DNA from 3 places in the Undibacterium sp. FT79W genome. Region 1 is predicted to be linked to each of the others. Evidence: predicted binding sites of a transcription regulator. Region 1 holds the regulator's gene; each other region holds the start of a gene.
The links. The regulator sigma-54, encoded in region 1, starts transcription at its own class of promoters, with help from an activator protein. The targets are predictions, from matches to a motif close to TGGCANGNAANCTGCTTT.

Region 1 (6,500 bases):
TGACCGGTATCTATAAACCTACCGATGGCGTGGTCGAGTTCGGTGGCAAAGTGATCTCCGGCACCACGCCTTCAGAAATCGCGCTGGGCGGCGTTGCGCGGACTTTCCAGAATGTGCAACTGTTCGGTGAAATGACCGCAACAGAAAACGTGCTGGTCGGTTTGCACAATACTTTCCGCAGCAATGTGTTTGACGTGATGATACACAGCCCGCGTTATCTGCGTGAAGAGCGCGAAGCGCGTGCACGGGCGGCGAGTATTCTCAACTTTGTTGGTCTGGCTGATCTGGCGAATGAAGAAGCGCGGAATCTGCCTTACGGCAAACAACGCTTGCTGGAAATTGGTCGCGCACTGGGTCTGAATCCACAGTTGCTGTTACTGGATGAGCCTGCGGCTGGTCTCACCGCACCGGACATCAAAGACCTCATCGCGATCATTCGTAAAATCCGCGAGCACGATATCACCATCATTCTGATTGAACATCACATGGACGTGGTGATGTCGATTTGCGATACCGTGACCGTGCTCGATTTTGGTCAGAAAATTTCTGAAGGCAAGCCAGCCGAAGTGCAGGCAGACCCGAAAGTAATTGAAGCGTATCTCGGTGGCAGCGTCAGTGATGACCTGGGGTCTGCTGCCCCATCGACCGCCACCGCCTGAGGAGATCAGTATGTTAAGTATTTCAAATTTACACGCGGCTTACGGCAAGGTGGAAGTCTTGCATGGTATTTCGCTGGACGTGCCTAAGGGCAAAGTGGTGACGCTGATAGGCTCGAATGGCGCCGGTAAAACCACGACCATGCGCGCGATTTCCGGCATGCTGAAACCGAAACAAGGCACCGTTACTTTGCATGGTAAAGATGTGACCGGCTTGGATTCGCATAAGATCGCGCGCGCTGGCCTTGCACATTCACCGGAAGGTCGGCGTGTGTTTGCCACGATGTCGGTAACAGATAATTTACTGCTAGGCGCGTTTCCGCGTTTTACCCGTTCGCGCCCGCGTGGCGATATCGAGAGCGATCTGCAAAAAGCGATGGAATTATTCCCGCGCCTGCGTGAACGCCGTCACCAACTGGCCGGTACTTTATCTGGTGGTGAGCAGCAAATGCTGGCGATGGCGCGCGCCGTCATGCTGAATCCGGAAGTGATTTTGCTGGACGAACCCTCGATGGGGCTGGCGCCGATACTGGTGGATGAAGTGTTTCGCATCATCCAGCGACTCAAGCAGGAAGGCCGCACCATGTTGCTGGTTGAACAGTTTGCTGCCGCCGCACTTGCCGTCGCTGATTACGGCTACGTCTTGGAAAATGGCCGCATCTCGGTGCATGGTCCAGCCGATAAATTGCAAAATGATCCGGCAGTGAAAGCGGCGTATCTGGGTGGCGGCTCACATCATTAAATGAAGTAAGTCAAAAATGAAATTGAAAGAGGGGGAGTTCACATACTCCCCCTCTTTTTTTATAAAATCGGCCTATTGTCAGCAGAAAATAAGGGTGGTTTACATATACTGGGGGGAGTATATTTGATGCTCAGAATGGAATTTCCTGATACTTCGTTGCAGGATTTGTCGTGATCTGATACTGAAACACGGATGCGATAGAAATACAGCCACATTTTTTAAGCAGCGTTCCATGAAAAAGCGCCCATCACTTTATTGCGTGATGCGCGCTGCTGTGCTGATGCCGGAAAAAATGTGCTGGCGAATCTGTCAGTAAATCTGTCAGTGAAGTTGCTTAGAAACCTGTCCGCTATTAACCCTGCAAATGGCGCAGCGGATGTGCGTGTGCCGGCCACACTTCGGTAAAGAACTGTGTGATCTGTTCCTGACTCACATCGCGCAGATGCGCGGGCGACCATTGCGGCATATTGTCTTTATCGACCACTAAGGCTCGCACACCTTCCAGCACTTCTCCGTGCTTGAAACAATGACGCACCATGGTGCGTTCCATGCGCAGACAGTCAGCCACATTCTGACGTGCACCGCGCCGCAGTTGTTCGAGAGTGACGCACATCAGTAAAGGCGAGCGCTTCTCCATCGTGACCAGTGTCTGCTGGGCAAATGCATCGCTGTTGTTGCTTAATTTTTCTGCGATGGTTAGCACGTTGTTGCCGCTGAAAAACTGATCGATCAAGGCGCTCTGCGTAGCGAGTTTGCTGCTGGCCGGATCGGCCTGCGACGCAAATGGCGCAGCAAATTCACGTATCGCCAGGCGGATATCCTGCGCGTTGCTGGTCTCCAGCATGGACAGTAATGCCGGTAACTCGGACGTCGGAATATAGACGTCGGCGAGGCCTGCATACAAGGCATCTGTGGCGGCGATGATGTCGCCAGTCAGACCGAGATAAGTACCGATTTCACCCGGTGTTCGCGACAGGAAATAACTGCCGCCGACATCAGGAAATAAGCCGATGTTCACTTCCGGCATCGCCATTTTTGTACGCTCGGTAACGATGCGCAGACGGCAATTTTCACCTGCTTGCGCAATGCCCATACCGCCACCCATCACCACACCATTCATCAGCGCGATGTAGGGTTTGGGGTAAAAATGTATCAAATGATTTAACGCATATTCTTCGGTAAAAAAATCTTCAAGCAGGGCGCTGTCACCGCTCGGTGTGGCTGTGCCGACATCATAAAAAAAACGGATGTCGCCACCGGCACAAAATGCTTTTTCACTACTGCTGTGAATGAATACTGCACGGATCGTTGTATCGTCTCGCCATGCCAATAAAGTGGCGGTGAGTGCGCGCACCATCTCCAGTGATAAGGAGTTCAATGCTTTGGGGCGGTCGAGAGTGATGTAGCCGATCTGATTTTTAACGGAAGTGATTACGTATTCGCTCATGTAGATACCATTAACATAGTCGTGACAGGGCATTCATTTTATTCCTGTTTGCACATCGTCAGTACGACAAAAATAACAAAAAACAGATAACAAAAAAGGACGCTGTTGGCGTCCTTGTTTTGGAGTCCCGTTAAGCGCGGGGTTGGCGATTATGCCGATGCAGGATCGGGGATATGTTTGATCGCATCGCGATCGTGACCCTGGACTTTATCTTTATGTTTTATCACCTGACGATCCAGTTTATCAATCAGTGTGTCAATGGCTGCGTACAAATCATGCGCCAGACTTTCAACATGAATATCTTTACCGCTGATATGCAGGTCAATGTCGGCTTTGTGCCGTTTCTCTTTTTCGCTCAGTTTGTCGACGGTCAGCGTGACGGTAATGTCAATGACCTGATCAAAGTGGCGCCGGATGCGTTCCAGCTTGGTATGTACATATTCACGAATGGCAGGAGTGACTTCGACGTGATGTCCACTGATGGTGAGATTCATACTGTGCTCCTATAGTGATATTACTTGCTATTAACGATAAGCTCATTTCGTTTTTACTGCGTTGAGCTAAATCATATATAGCAATTCAAACCGTGATTACAAGGACGTCTTACAAAGATTTACGCAAACTCACTGGCGGAATTTTCAGGGCTTCACGGTATTTGGCAACGGTCCGTCGGGCTATTACCATGCCCTGTTCGCCCAGCATGTCTGCAATTTTGCTATCAGAGAGTGGGCTTTTCTGGTCTTCTGCTCCTATCAACTGCTTGATGAGTGCACGTATCGCTGTGGAAGATGCTTCACCCCCTGTTTCCGTCGCGACATGGCTGCCGAAAAAATATTTCAACTCAAACATACCATGCGGGGTCAGCATGTATTTCTGGGTCGTCACACGAGAAATAGTGCTCTCGTGTAGACCTAGTGTATCAGCTATTTCGCGCAAAACAAGGGGGCGCATCGCGACTGCACCATGCGTAAAAAAGTTACGTTGTCTTTCAACTATCGCTTGCGATACACGCAAAATAGTATCGAAACGCTGACGCATATTTTTGATCAGCCAGCGTGCTTCCTGTAACTGCGTTCCCAGTCCTGCTTCGCCACGGTTTTGCCGCATGATATTGGCGTACATACTACTGACGCGCAGTTTCGGCATCACATCCTGATTCAGTAAAACTTGCCAGCCATTACCACTTTTTTTGACGATCACATCAGGCACTGCATAGTCGGAACTGCTGGTGGCAAATGTGATGCCGGGACGTGGTTCACACTGTCGTATGACTGCTTGTGCTTCGCGTAAATCTTCGTCGTCGCAGCCGAATATTTTTTTTAATTTAGTGAAGTCTCGCTGTGCAAATAAAGTCAGCTGAGTCTCTACCACGGCCAGTGCAAGACGACGGGTGACAAAAGGAATTTTTGGCAGACGCCTGACCTGTAGCGCCAGACATTCTGATAAATTTCTGGCACCGACACCGGGCGGATCGAAACTCTGCAGCATCTTCAGCGCAAACGATAATTCATCTTCTTCAATCAACAACTCTATCGGCAGACCGGCATGAATTTCTTCCAGACTTTCTGTCAGATAGCCGTTGTCATCCAGGGTGTCGATGATCAGTTCCAGCAACGCGCGATCACGCGGTTCCCTGAGCGTCAGACGCATCTGTTCGAGCAAGTATTCGCGTAAGCTGATGTGCGCCGCTTCCAGTTGCGGACGTCCTTCATCCTCGTCACTGTTAGATGCACCGGAAGGCGCGTCGTTAAAACTCCATTCTTCCTCGTTAGCGCTGACGCTGTCGTTGACTGGTACATCGGCGTCGGCTGTCGCTTCTTGCGGCGTATTGTTGTCAGCCTGAGCGGCGCTTTCCATGCCTGCATCCGGTGTCGTACTTGTGTTATTGATCGCACCGTCCGCCAGTAAGCGAACCGCATTGTCCATAGGATCGTCGACACGCTCCAGCATAGGATTTTCTATCAGCAGTGTTTCCAGCTCCTGATGCAGTTCCAGCGTTGACAGTTGCAACAGCCGTATTGATTGCTGCAGTTGAGGCGTCAGTGCAAGATGCTGAGAAGTACGTAGTTGCAGGCTTTGTTTCATAATGCGTCCCGTTACATCCGGAAATGTTCTCCGAGATAGACGCGTCGCACGGACTCATTCTGAATGATATCGTCGGGTTTGCCGCTGGCTAATACCGAGCCTTGATTGATGATGTAGGCGTGGTCGCAAATGCCGAGTGTCTCGCGCACATTATGATCTGTGATTAACACGCCGATGCCGCGTTCTTTGAGGAAGCGGACAATCCGTTGAATCTCAATGACGGCGATAGGATCAACACCGGCAAAAGGTTCATCGAGCAGAACAAAGCGCGGGTTCGTCGCGAGTGCACGCGCAATCTCAACCCGGCGCCGTTCACCGCCCGATAACGCAAGCGCCTGACTGTCACGGATTTTTTCTATCTGCAGATCGGTCAGCAAACTATCCAGACGTTGCCGGATTTTTTTCTCAGACAAAAATTTTCCTTCTTTGTCTCTTTGCAGTTCGAGCACGGCGCGGATATTTTCTTCCACCGTCAACTTGCGAAACACCGACGCTTCCTGCGGCAGATACGACAGACCGAGTACGGCGCGCTGATGTATCGGTAAATCAGAAACGTTCGTATCGTCGATATTGATCTCACCGGAATCCGAAGGCACGAGTCCGACGATCATGTAAAAAGAGGTGGTTTTACCTGCACCGTTCGGCCCCAACAAACCGACGACTTCACCGCTTCTCACCAACAGCGAGACATCACGCACCACTTGTCGCGCGCCATAGCGTTTTTGCAGACCTTTCACGGTCAGCGTACTGTCTTTTGATGCCATCTTAATTTGCCTGTTTTTCAGTTCTTGGTTGTATCGTGGTTTTGATGCGACCGCCACCTGAAACTGACTGACCTGAGCTGGAATTGACGCCAACAAAGACATCGTTTTTACTGTCGTAAGAGAGGAATTCACCTTCTTGCTGCTGAGTGACTTTGCTTCCATCAAGATAGCGAATCTGCGCTTTGGACAGAAATTTTACAAACTCAGTTTTTTCATCGTATTCGGCTTTTTCTGATTCGCCTTCGACCCACAGATCCGGACCGCCATCGCGTTTTTGGCGAAAGCTGATTTTGGCACCGGGTTTGGCGGTCAGTACCACGTGCTGGAATTCATCCGCACTTTTTGTCACGACGGCTTTTTCTGCTTTGACTTTCAGCGTGCCGCGTACTACCACGACATCGCCTGAAAATGTACTGACATTGGTTTTACCATTATTTAAAAACTGATCTGCTTCTATCGTCATTTCTTTGAGACTGTCTGCTTTTTCAGCATGAACGCCGGACGCTGACAGCAAAGTCACAAGGGCTAACGTCCATGAGTTCAGTACCAGATAAACTGATTTTTTTTCGGGGCGCATGTTTTACTCTCTGACTTGTTGATGTTGATGAAGTGAATAAATATCTTTGTGCATGTCTTTATTTATGTTTTGACAGGCGCGCATGTACTTTACTGAGCAGGCGTAATTCCTGATTCGTATTGTTAGCCATCATGCCGGTGGCAAGAGTTTCGCCATTATCCGTAATCAGCTTAATGCGTTGATCGGTCTTCACGATGTCGGCATCGGGCAGTAATTGCAGATATTCAGT
Region 2 (6,500 bases), on a different contig from region 1:
GTTGCGTAACGTTATCCTCTACAGGATTATTGCTATACACGTAGATATGTAATTTTGTTTTTTTTGCGAGTGATGCCAGAATTGGTTCAAAAAAGGACACTACAGCATGATTAAATAAGTCTCCAGACACAAAACCTATTTTTAAAAATCGTTCGGTATCAACAGTATTATCGTACTCAAACTTCTTATCACCGAGGGAGGCTTCATATTGAGTTCCAAATAAACAATGTTCATTAAATAACTCATCTGCAGTCACCGATGTTTTATGACTTAAACAAAATAAATAATTACTATATGCACCATTAAACTCTGGATTTAGCTCTACTGATTTTTTGAAGCTTTCCACTGCATTATCAATTTGTCCACTATCTTTATAATAAGATCCTAAATTGTTGACTGCCAGATAAAATTCAGGATTTATTTTTAATGCTTCTTTTGTGGATTCAATCGCGTGATCAAGGTCGCCACGGGCAGCGTGAACATTTCCAATGTTTACAAAGTAATCTGGTGTATTACCTGAGTAAAATACAGCGGCCTTAAAACTTTTTAATGCATCATCTAGTTGCAATAACCCCAAGTAAGCTAAGCCCAAATTATTATGAGCATCAGCGACGCTATCGTCATTGGCTAAAGCACGTAAAAGAGATTTTTTTGCATTTACATAATCGCCTTGGCTATTTAATTCGCGTCCAACCGCATTTAACAACTCAACGCTAACAGATGGTATTTTTATAATCTGACGAAATGCTGTCTGAGCATTAACAATATCTCCGCTAGCCAGGTAAAGATTTCCCAAGGAAAAAAATGAATTCGCATCGTCAGGATTCGACTTAATCGCATTGTTTATTATTTCAATAAACTTATCATGCTTTTTCAGTTGCAGTAACACACTCGCCAGATTACGATAAATGTCTGTCGATTGTGGGTTCAGTTTTAATGCTTGCTCATAGCACTCTATTGCCTCTTCAGGCTTATCTACATCCACCAGGGCATTTCCTTTGGCTACCAATGCCTGAAAGAAAACAGGGTTATATCCGATTGCAATGTTATAAGCACCTATGGCTTCATGCGTGTTCTCAAGCTTTGCCAACGCATTACCTTTATTGTAGTGGGCTGCTGCATAAGAAGGATCAAGTTCAATAGCTGCGTTATATGACGATAGAGCCTCAGAAAAACGCTCCATTTTCATGAGCACATTACCTTTATTCAGGTGCGCTCTAGCCATTTGAGGATGAATAGTCAACAGATGCTCATAAGTAGATAAGGCCAGATCAAAGCTACCCTGATCTTCCAAATCATTTCCCTTTTTTAGAATTAATTTGGCTCCGTCATCGCCTACCTTTACAGTATTTTCTGCGTCAGAACGTGCTCCAAAAATACTTTTAATTCGTTGTAAAAATCCGTTTTTTTCCATTGAGAGCTCTGATATTGTCGAATGATTCTTGAGTTCAATTATTTCAAATGATGCATCAACCACTGGGTCAAATCATCGACATACTGATCGGTATAACCAATTTCCAATAATTGCCACTTAAAGACGTTACCTAACTGCGCTTTTTTATACACATTCAACTTGTTTTGCAGCTTGAACTCTGTAATTTTTTGTTCCATTTTCAGGAGAAGTTCTTTTTGCCTGCGTTCAAATTCTTTTTTCCCTTTGTTACCTGATTCTGTTTTTTTCTCGCGCTCAGCATAAAAATTTGCCAAAGTAATGCCAAATTCCTTAGACTTACTTGCATTGAACCAATCAAACAACATAAAACATTCTTCCTTCCCTCAAAAATTTACTTAGACAACATCATTCATATTAAAAAATTATCATCTTATATCACAAGTTAAAACAAGCAAAAAAAGATTAAAATTTCCTCTAAAAGGATGCGTCTTTGGGAACAAAACCGATCATTTCAGCAGTCTCTTTATTCAATAAAACGGTCCAACTATTGCGAGCAGAGACAATTGGAAGAAAAACCACCTGACTCCTATTAAGACCAGATTTAGCTATCTGGGCGTCAATTAACACATCATCTGCCGGATATTGTTTATACAGATCCTCAACACTACTAGCTTCACGCACAACCTGATTTTTTGATAATGTATAGTCTTGCCAAAACGCTGGCATTACACCTCTTAACTGCCCCGTCACAGATAACACCATCAACTCCATACGCTCGCTTTCACTTTGTGCGGCACGCATGCTTAACAAGCGAGGGCCTGTCAGTGATAATCGACGGAAATCAGGCGCGGCATCAGGTAATTTATCTTCAGCAATTTGAACCTGTGTGACAACATCGAACTGCTTTCCATTAAAAACAACTGCTACTGGTCTTGCTAAAAAAACCGTATGCATTCCATATAACAAACCCACGAACTGCAATACCCCGACAATCACCAAATCTCTTACTAATTCTCTCTTGCTCTTTTTTAAGTCAAACACTACAAATGTCAATAAAGGGCCTAGAACTAAATCAACGCTTATAACTAAATATAATAATGATAGACCACCACAGATTTGGTCATATGGAGTCGGATACCAGACTAACTTCACTACTAATGTCACCAATGCAGCGACAATTAGAGATATCATCGTATGACAAACAAAAGCTTTGAATTTATGATGGTAGATATTCATTGCGTATAAAAATAGAAACGAACTATATCCGGACATACCGACTACAAGTGTAATTCAATAAAAAAAACCCGCCCAAAGGCGGGTTTTTACAACATTTTCCAGATTAACGGCATTCAGCAGGAACGTATTTTTTATCTGTGGTCGTAGAACATTTCCAAGTAACTACACCGCTACCGACTATAGGCTGCAATTTTAAGACAGCACTTTGTGCTTTCGCTGTTCCGGTACCAGTTAACGTACCACTAGAACATGTAACAGAAGCAGTATTCGTTGTTGCAGTTGTAATATCAGTAACACCATTACAAGCTGTAGCATCAAGATTCCCACCTGCAGAAGCAATATTTTCAGAAATTGTTGGCTTAAAACCTGCCATCAAACCCAAAATCTCAGTAACACGACCACGTGTTGTGTAATCTTGATAAGCTGGCAATGCCACTGCTGCCAAAATACCGATAATCGCCACAACGATCATCAATTCGATCAAAGTAAAACCTTGTTGTACTTTTTTAACCAATTTCATAGATTTCATATAGTTCTCCGGATAACAATTAAAAAGGATGACCCTGATCGACTCACAGCAAACTGTATGCCAGCTATGCAACATTAAGTCGCAAGAGTAAATTGGCGTTAGCGAGCTTCATAGACTTGAAAAAAGTGACGCGTCATGTCAGTTGGTGACATTTTTTGTCAGTTATTTACATTTCAGGTCAGAAACATGCGCCTTACCAACGGCTAAACACTAAATTGCATGTGAGTGCCACTGATATCAATCACATCACCATGCTGTAAGGTATGTGGCTGATCTGACAGCAGTTGCCCATTCACTTTCGGAAATTCTTTGCCTTCGACGTGGCGGACAATATATCTGTCCGTTTGCCTTGCAATTGCAATAACCTGCGTTCCGGGGCTACCCACTGTCGTCACCGCTTTTGTCAACACCAACTCCTTACCCGCATTAGCACCATTGATCACTTTTATTTTCGCCGGAGCCTGTGTCATCACTGGCGCAGAAACAACTGAGGAAACTGCTGTGACCTGCGCACTCTTCTCTACCTGAAAGCGTAATTTGTACTTGCCGATATCAATGACATCGTCGTGCTGGAGTAAATGCTTTTTGACTGGCTGATTGTTGACCAATGTGCCATTGGTACTACCCAGATCAAGAACGAAAGAGCCGTTTGACGTGGTATCGATCGCCGCGTGTTGACCGCTAACAGTCAGGTGGTCAATAACTATATCGTTCCCAATGCGCCGGCCTATCGTAATACGGGATTTGTTAATACTGACTTCTTGCTGCACCAATCCATTAAAGGTGACGATTATTTTCGCCATAAATCATCTCTCACTCATTCAATTTTCAAAAAATTACCGGAATAGCAATTTTTTCACCCACGACGGACCCGATACCGCCTTTAATTTAAACAAAACAACAGAAGTGTTATCAAAGCCCCCTGCCTCATTTGCACAATCAATTAATGCCCTGCAACACGCGGGTAAATCACCGTCATACTGTCGCAATATGTCCTGTATCTGATCGTCAGCAAGCAAGTCAGTCAATCCGTCAGAACAGAGCATATAGACATCGGTCTCATCTGCCTGATGCACACTCAGGTCTACCTCAATATTCTCCTGGGTCCCTACCGCACGCGTAATCAAATTTTTGATCGTTGAAAACCGTGCCTGCGATTCTGAAATTAAACCTGCATTGATTTGCTCCTGGAGCACGGAATGATCTTCCGTCATTCTTACAAGCGCATCATTACGATAGCGATATGCTCTGGAATCGCCTACATGTGCAAATAAAATTTTATCTTGAGTACAACATGCTACAACCACTGTTGTTCCCATACCAAAACATTCCGGATTTTCCTGCGAAGTCTGCACGACCTGACGATTTGCTAAATGAATAGCATCTGAGATCCAGCGCGACAAATGAATCGATTGGAAACCCAATTTCGTATACCACGCTGAATCCAGTTTTGCGCAGAGATAATCAGCAACAATCTTTGCCGTCATCGCACTGGCAACTTCTCCTGCTTTGTATCCTCCCATGCCATCCGCAAGCACAACACAGCCGTAATCAGCACAGACAACAATCGCATCTTCGTTATGTTTCCTGACTCGTCCGATATCAGACAGTGCAGCAAATTCTAGTACATACTGATGTGACATCGATAAATAGCGCTCATTGATTACAGGCCTGGGCAGAAAACTAAGGAAGTTTAGTTTATTTAATATTGCCTATCGTTGCTAGCTTAACATTAAGGTATTGAGTTTGCACTTCATATACTCAAAAGCAAAGTGTGAGTACGAAAAAAAAACCGCGAAAATCGCGGTTCTTTTATTTTGAATAAAAAGAAAATTACAGCATTGCTTTCAACAAACGCGCCATTTCAGATGGATTCTTCGTTGCTTTAATGCCGCACTCTTCCATAATGTCCAATTTTGCTTGCGCAGTATCGGCACCACCGGAAATCAACGCACCTGCATGACCCATGCGTTTGCCTGGAGGCGCAGTCACACCAGCGATGAAACCAACGACTGGTTTCTTCATGTTGTCGCGTACCCAGTAAGATGCATTCGCTTCATCTGGACCACCGATTTCGCCAATCATAATCACAGCGTCAGTATCTGGATCATCATTGAACATCTTCATGATGTCGATATGTTTCAAACCGTTGATAGGATCGCCACCGATACCAACTGCAGAAGACTGACCCAGACCCAGTGCTGTCAATTGACCAACAGCTTCGTATGTCAAAGTACCTGAACGGGAAACCACGCCGATACGACCTTTACGGTGAATATGACCTGGCATAATACCAATCTTGATTTCGTCTGGTGTGATCAGACCTGGGCAGTTAGGGCCGAGCAATTTTGTTTTGCTGCCAGCTTTAGCCATGCGGTCTTTCAACATCATCATGTCGCGGACAGGAATACCTTCAGTGATGCAAATAGCCAAATCGAGATCCGCTTCTACAGCTTCCCAGATCGCAGCTGCTGCACCTGCTGGTGGAACATAGATCACAGAAACAGTTGCACCTGTTGCTGCCTTCGCTTCGGAAACATTCGCGAAAATTGGAATGCCTTCGAAATCTTCACCGGCTTTCTTAGGATTTACGCCTGCAACGAAACAGTTTTTACCGTTTGCGTAATCGCGGCACATACGTGTATGGAACTGGCCAGTTTTACCAGTAATACCTTGGGTAATAACTTTAGTGTCTTTATTAATCAGGATGGACATAGTGATTCCTTGCGATAATTAAGCTTGAGCAGCAGCGGCAACAACCTTCTGCGCTGCTTCTTCCATCGTGTCTGCAGAAATGATAGGCAGACCAGAGTCAGCCAACATCTTCTTACCGATATCTTCGTTTGTACCTTTCATGCGTACAACCAAAGGCACTTGCAATGACACTGCTTTAGACGCGGTAATCACGCCTTCTGCAATCACGTCACAACGCATAATGCCGCCAAAGATGTTGACCAGGATCGCTTTCAGACCTGGGTTTTTCAACATGATCTTGAAGGCTTCAGTGACTTTTTCTGCTGTCGCACCACCACCTACGTCTAGGAAGTTAGCTGGCTCACCGCCGAACAATTTGATCGTATCCATCGTTGCCATCGCCAAGCCCGCGCCGTTTACCAAGCAACCAATATTGCCGTCGAGTGAGATATAAGCCAAGTCAAATTTAGACGCTTCGATTTCCGCTGGATCTTCTTCATCCAGATCGCGGTAAGCCACGATTTCAGGTTGGCGGAACAAAGAGTTCGCGTCAAAGTTAAATTTCGCATCGAGTGCAATTACTTTACCTGAACCAGTCAAGATCAAAGGATTGATTTCAGCTAAAGAACAATCTGTTTCCATGAAGGC
Region 3 (6,500 bases), on a different contig from region 1:
GTGGTGATGTTGTCGCCCAATACCGCCAAAGGACGCATGCCCGTCATCGTACGTGGAGCAGCGAGTGCACCTTCCCAGTATGGTGGACGGCGGATATACGTCGTTTGTGGACGCCAGTCGTACAGCGGGCTGACTTTCTCACCGTTGTCGGCCTGAATCGCAAACATAGGCTCGTACACCTGACGGAACATTTCAGGCTTGACGCTGGATTTCACAATCGCATCAATTTCTTCATCGGTAGGCCAGATGTCTTTCAGACGGATTTCTTTGCCATCAACGACGGTCAAAACATCCTTCTCGATATCAAAGCGTATCGTACCGGCAATCGCATACGCAACGACCAACGGTGGCGAAGCGAGGAATGCTTGTTTTGCATACGGATGGATACGTCCGTCGAAATTACGATTACCGGATAACACCGCTGTCGCGTATAAATCGCGATCAATAATTTCTTGCTGGATCACAGGATCAAGCGCGCCGGACATGCCGTTGCAAGACGTGCAGGCATAGGCAACCACGCCGAAGCCCAGCTTTTCCAGATCATCCATCAAACCAGCTTCTTCCAGATACAACGTAACGGCTTTGGAGCCTGGTGCCAGTGATGATTTCACCCACGGTTTGCGGGTCAGCCCGAGTCGGTTAGCGTTACGTGCCAGCAGTGCTGCGGCAATCACATTACGCGGATTGCTGGTGTTGGTGCAGCTGGTAATGGCGGCAATAATCACAGCGCCATCCGGCATTTGCCCAGGTACATCATCCCATTTTGCAGCGATGCCTTTAGCGGCCAGATCACTGGTTGCAACACGTGCATGTGGATTCGATGGACCAGCCATATTGCGCACGACGCTGGACAAATCGAATGTCAATACACGTTCGTACTCGGCATTGATCAGACTGTCTGCCCACAGACCGGCGGCTTTCGCATAAGTCTCGACCAGTTTGACCTGTTCATCGCTACGACCAGTCAGTTTCAGATAATCGATGGTTTGCTGATCGATCGCGAACATCGCCGCTGTCGCACCGTATTCCGGTGCCATATTCGAAATCGTCGCACGGTCACCAAGCGTCAACGCAGCAGCGCCCGCGCCGTAAAACTCAAGGTAGGCACCCACCACTTTTTGCTTACGCAGGAATTCAGTCAATGCCAGCACTACGTCAGTCGCAGTGATGCCCGGTTGCGGACGACCGGAGAGTTCCACGCCGATGATGTCCGGCAGACGCATCCACGATGCGCGGCCCAGCATGACGTTTTCTGCTTCCAGACCGCCGACACCGATCGCGATCACACCCAGCGCATCGACGTGTGGCGTATGACTGTCGGTACCAACCAGCGTATCAGGAAACGCCACGCCATCTTTCGCATGAATCACGGGCGACATGCGTTCCAGATTGATCTGGTGCATGATGCCGTTACCCGGTGGGATCACATCGACATTTTTGAAGGCTTTTTTGGTCCAGTTAATGAAGTCAAACCGGTCTTCATTACGACGATCTTCAATCGCACGGTTTTTGGCGAACGCGTCAGGATCAAAACCACCGCATTCCACTGCCAGCGAGTGATCGACAATCAGTTGCACCGGCACGACCGGATTGACTTGCGCCGGATCACCGCCCTGCTCTGCAATCGCATCACGCAAACCCGCCAGATCGACCAGCGCAGTCTGCCCCAGAATATCGTGACAGACCACACGTGCCGGAAACCACGGAAAATCGAGCTCGCGTTTGCCTTCGATGAACTGTTTCAGAGAATCAGTCAGGGTCGCTGGATCGCAACGACGCACCAGATTTTCAGCCAGTACGCGAGATGTGTATGGCAGCTTGTCATAGGCGCCGGGTTGAATCGCATCGACTGCCGCACGGGCGTCGAAAAAATCCAGTTGGGTGCCGGGGAGTGGTTTGCGGTTTGCAGTGTTCATGGTTTATTCAGGAATAATAGATGTTCCGGGAGCGAAACGCGTGGCAATCTCTTACTGCGTCTTTGCCCTCTTTTCTGCGCTGACGCTGCTTACACATGAGTAAACAGCGTCAGCGCCTCAGACAAATGACAGATTATTTGCGGCTCTTGATCGGCACAAATTTCAAGTCCTCAGGACCGACATAATTTGCGCTAGGACGAATGATCTTGTTATCGATACGCTGTTCTATGATGTGTGCCGCCCAGCCGGATGTGCGGGCGATCACGAACAATGGTGTGAACATCGCTGTTGGCACACCCATCATGTGATACGACACAGCAGAGAACCAGTCCAGATTCGGGAACATTTTTTTGATGTCCCACATCACTGTTTCCAGACGTTCAGCGATATCGTACATCTTCATAGCGCCCGCATCTTTCGACAGATTGCGCGCGACTTCTTTGATCACTTTGTTACGTGGATCAGAGATCGTGTAGACAGGGTGACCAAAGCCGATCACGACTTCTTTATTTTCAACGCGTTTTTTGATGTCGGCTTCTGCTTCATCCGGATTGTCGTAGCGTTTCTGAATTTCAAACGCGACTTCATTCGCGCCGCCATGCTTAGGACCGCGCAATGCGCCGATTGCGCCGGTGATCGCAGAATACATATCGGAACCCGTACCGGCGATGACACGACCGGTAAATGTCGATGCATTGAATTCATGTTCTGCATACAGAATCAGTGATGTATGCATCGCTTTTTCCCACAGCTTGCTTGGTTTTTGGCCATGCAACAAGTGCAGGAAATGGCCGCCGATCGATTCGTCGTCGGTTTCAGTTTCTATGCGTTTGCCATTGTGGCTGTAGTGGTACCAGTACAGCAGCATGGAACCCAGCGACGCCATCAGGCGATCAGCGATATCGCGTGCGCCCGGTGTGTTGTGGTCATCTTTTTCTGGCAAAACGCAACCCAGTGCGGAAACACCGGTACGCATCACGTCCATAGGATGCGACGATGCTGGCAGCCACTCAAGCGCTGCTTTGACATTCGCAGGCAAGCCGCGCAATGCTTTCAGTTTCGCTTTGTAGGCATGCAGTTCGGCGACCGTCGGCAATTTGCCGTGCACCAGCAAATGGGCGATTTCTTCAAACTCGCAGGCATCGGCCACATCGAGAATATCGTAACCACGGTAATGCAGGTCGTTACCGGTTTTACCCACGGTACACAAAGCGGTATTACCCGCAGTCACGCCAGACAAGGCAACGGATTTCTTTGGTTTGAAAGGAACTGCTTCGGTCATGGTGTTCTCCTGAGATAATTAGATACTCCCCCCAGTATTTTTTAACGCCCAATGAATCTGCTGAGAATAAGGCGATTATTTAAAAAAACAGGGGGAGTATGTGTTTTTATACGTATTTAAAATGAATGGAATCCGGTAAAAAAATAAGGAATTATTTGTTCTTTTGCTGCGCAAACAAGGCATCCAGTTTTTGCTCGAAATCGTGATAGTTGATGCGTTCGTACAATTCCATCCGCGTCTGCATGGTATCGACCACGTTCTTTTGCGAGCCATCGCGACGAATCGCGGTGTACACATTCTCAGCCGCTTTGTTCATCGCGCGGAATGCAGACAATGGATACAACACCAGACCGACATCCACTGCGGCCAGTTCTTCGACGGTATACAACGGTGTCGCACCGAACTCGGTGATGTTTGCCAGGATAGGTACTTTGACCGCGTTAGCGAATTGTTTGTACATCGCCAGTTCAGTGATCGCTTCCGGGAAAATCATGTCGGCACCCGCTTCAACGCAAGCCTGAGCGCGATCAATCGCGGCTTCCAGACCTTCGACAGCGAGCGCATCGGTACGCGCCATGATCACGAAATTTTCATCGGTACGCGCATCGACTGCCGCTTTGATGCGGTCAACCATTTCCTGCTTGGTGACGATTTCTTTATTCGGACGATGGCCGCAACGCTTGGCGCCGACCTGATCTTCAATATGCATCGCCGCAGCGCCGAATTTGATCATCGATTTCACGGTACGCGCCACGTTGAACGCAGATGAACCAAAACCGGTATCCACATCGACCAGCAACGGCAGATCGCACACATCGGTAATGCGGCGCACATCGGTCAGCACGTCGTCCAGATTGGAAATACCCAGATCAGGCAAACCCAGAGAACCGGCAGCAACACCGCCACCAGAGAGATAAATAGCCTTGAAGCCAGCGCGTTTGGCCAGCAAAGCGTGGTTCGCGTTGATCGCGCCGACCACTTGTAACGGGGATTCTTCTTGCATCGCCTTACGGAAGGCGGCACCTGCGGAGTAGTTGCTCATATCGTTGATGTCTTTCAGGTTAATGAAGTTGCCAGCGTCTATTGCAATCAACATGCCAGCACCAGCCGGCATCGCAACAGCTTAGACCGGGAATGTTAAAAATCAAGGACTTAAACAGCGCAGATTAAGAATAATCAATTGCACATCCAGTATGAAATGTTTCATAATAATGTTTCATAAAACGAAAAATGAAACACGTTTTTCAGGATTGAAACAAATATGAAACAACCGCCATTGCCGTCGCGCGAAACACAAGACAAACCCGTGATCTGGACGGTATCGATTTCCCGCCTATTCGATATGTTCCGCGACATCATGGTGGAATACGATGCGAATGCCGATATCGTTCCGCTCAATATGGGTTTTGAGGAAGCGGTACAGCACATCCGTGAACGCCTGCAAACCGAGCGCTGCGACGCGGTCGTTGCCGCCGGTTCGAATGCCGCGTATCTGAAAAGCCGCCTGCCAATTCCGGTCGTCACCGCCAAGGCCAGCGGCTTTGACGTCATGCAGGCACTGGCGCGGGCCCGCAAGGTGTCGAAGGAAATTGGTCTGATCACCTATCAGGAAACCATGCCCGAACTGGCTGATTTTAAAAATACTTTTGGCTTCAAAATAGAACAACGCACCTACGTCACCGAAGAAGACGCCAGAGCACAAATCAGCGAACTCAAGGCCAGCGGCATTCAGGCGATCGTCGGTGCCGGGCTGATTACCGATCTGGCCGTCGAGGCGGGTCTGACAGGCATTTTTATGTACTCCGCCACCTCAATTCGTCAGGCATTTGATGACGCGCTCGAAATTGCCCGGCTGACACGCCTGGAATCACAACGTGGTCGCCATCATCCGGCCGCAGACGCATTGCGTACCAAGCACGGGATTAATGACCTGCGCGGTGAGTCAGCAATCATGGAAAATACCCGCCGCGCGATTACCTTATTTGCGCGTTCCCCCGCCACGGTGTTACTGCAGGGCGAAACCGGCACCGGTAAAGAACTGGCGGCGCAGGCCATTCACAGCGAGGGCCCACGGGCGCGGCAGCCTTTTGTTGCTGTCAATTGCGGTGCGATTGCGGAATCGCTGCTGGAATCGGAATTATTCGGTTATGACGAAGGCGCGTTCACCGGTGCACGCCGTGGCGGCCATGCGGGCTTATTCGAAGCCGCCAATCGCGGCACCTTATTTCTGGATGAAATCGGCGAAATGCCGCTGAACCTGCAAACCCGTCTGCTGCGCGTTCTGGAAGAGCGCGAAATCGTCAGGGTCGGCGGCGTGCGCCCGGTAGCGGTTGATGTGCGCATCATCAGCGCCACGCATTGCGATCTGGAAGCCAGAATCAGAGAAGGAAAATTCCGCTCAGACCTGTTTTACCGGCTTGCGGTGTTGCGTCTGCAATTGCCACCGCTGCGCGAGCGACACGCCGACATCATGCCTCTGGCCGAATGGAGTCTGAAACATGCACTGGCGGCGATGGGCGCCCGCCCTCATCCGAATCTGCATGCGGAAATCAGCAGTTGCACCGACTTATTTGAAACTTACCCATGGCCCGGCAACGTCAGAGAAATGCGCAACATGATGGAAAGGCTGGCACTATTTCTCGCCGCAGAGCCATTGCAGGCGCTGAGTCCGGCGTTTGTCAGCAAAATCTTGCCGGAATTATCAGACAGAATCACGACGAACGAAACGACAAAAGCCATCCATCTGCCCTCTGGCCAAAATGACCAGTTACCAGGTATGCGGGCTGCCAACCAGGAAACACTGGAAGAAATCATGCAGCGTTTCGGTTATCAGCGGGACGCCGTTGCCGCCCATCTTGGCATCAGCAGGACAACGCTTTGGCGAAAATTAAAGCAACTACAAATTAACGACAAATCAGGCGATGAAAATCATCAGTCTGTAAGGTAAAATGAGCCCCAATTTCCGATATCCTCCTCACTGCCGAATTGCAACGGTGAAATATGAAAAAATTACTTATTGTTGATGATAGTAAAGTCTCGCGCATGGTTATCCGCGCCCACGTGAAAGCAGTTCAGCCTGACTGGGAATTTATCGAAGCAGCCTCAGGCGAGGAAGCAATCAAAATGGTAGAGCAACACGCGCCGGATTTCTGTACCATGGACATCAATATGCCAGGCATGCTGGGAACCGATGCAGCAGAACAGATATTGCAAGCCCATCCACACATGCGTATCGCCATTTTCTCAGCAAACGTGCAAGACACCATGCAAACACGGGCGCATGCACTCGGCGCTATTTTTGT

Region 2: H8K38_RS17570 (pilin) is a predicted target of sigma-54. The motif match lies at 3,204-3,221, and genes of this name have one in related genera.
Region 3: prpB (methylisocitrate lyase) is a predicted target of sigma-54. The motif match lies at 4,281-4,298, and genes of this name have one in related genera.

The regions. Positions count from the first base shown of each region.
Region 1 is NZ_JACOGB010000005.1:49,490-55,989, forward strand. It holds gene H8K38_RS09915 (ATP-binding cassette domain-containing protein) at 1-659, shown strand, start outside; gene H8K38_RS09920 (ABC transporter ATP-binding protein) at 670-1,398, shown strand; gene H8K38_RS09925 (enoyl-CoA hydratase/isomerase family protein) at 1,751-2,845, opposite strand; gene hpf (ribosome hibernation-promoting factor, HPF/YfiA family) at 2,995-3,339, opposite strand; gene H8K38_RS09935 (RNA polymerase factor sigma-54) at 3,449-4,930, opposite strand; gene lptB (LPS export ABC transporter ATP-binding protein) at 4,942-5,694, opposite strand; gene lptA (lipopolysaccharide transport periplasmic protein LptA) at 5,696-6,271, opposite strand; gene lptC (LPS export ABC transporter periplasmic protein LptC) at 6,330-6,500, opposite strand, start outside.
Region 2 is NZ_JACOGB010000012.1:9,271-15,770, reverse strand. It holds gene H8K38_RS17585 (tetratricopeptide repeat protein) at 1-1,414, opposite strand, end outside; gene H8K38_RS17580 (hypothetical protein) at 1,453-1,758, opposite strand; gene tfpZ (TfpX/TfpZ family type IV pilin accessory protein) at 1,868-2,665, opposite strand; gene H8K38_RS17570 (pilin) at 2,733-3,158, opposite strand; gene H8K38_RS17565 (FHA domain-containing protein) at 3,362-3,961, opposite strand; gene H8K38_RS17560 (Stp1/IreP family PP2C-type Ser/Thr phosphatase) at 3,995-4,801, opposite strand; gene sucD (succinate--CoA ligase subunit alpha) at 4,992-5,873, opposite strand; gene sucC (ADP-forming succinate--CoA ligase subunit beta) at 5,892-6,500, opposite strand, start outside.
Region 3 is NZ_JACOGB010000002.1:447,793-454,292, forward strand. It holds gene acnD (Fe/S-dependent 2-methylisocitrate dehydratase AcnD) at 1-1,916, opposite strand, end outside; gene prpC (2-methylcitrate synthase) at 2,050-3,198, opposite strand; gene prpB (methylisocitrate lyase) at 3,350-4,240, opposite strand; gene prpR (propionate catabolism operon regulatory protein PrpR) at 4,460-6,145, shown strand; gene H8K38_RS05220 (response regulator transcription factor) at 6,199-6,500, shown strand, end outside.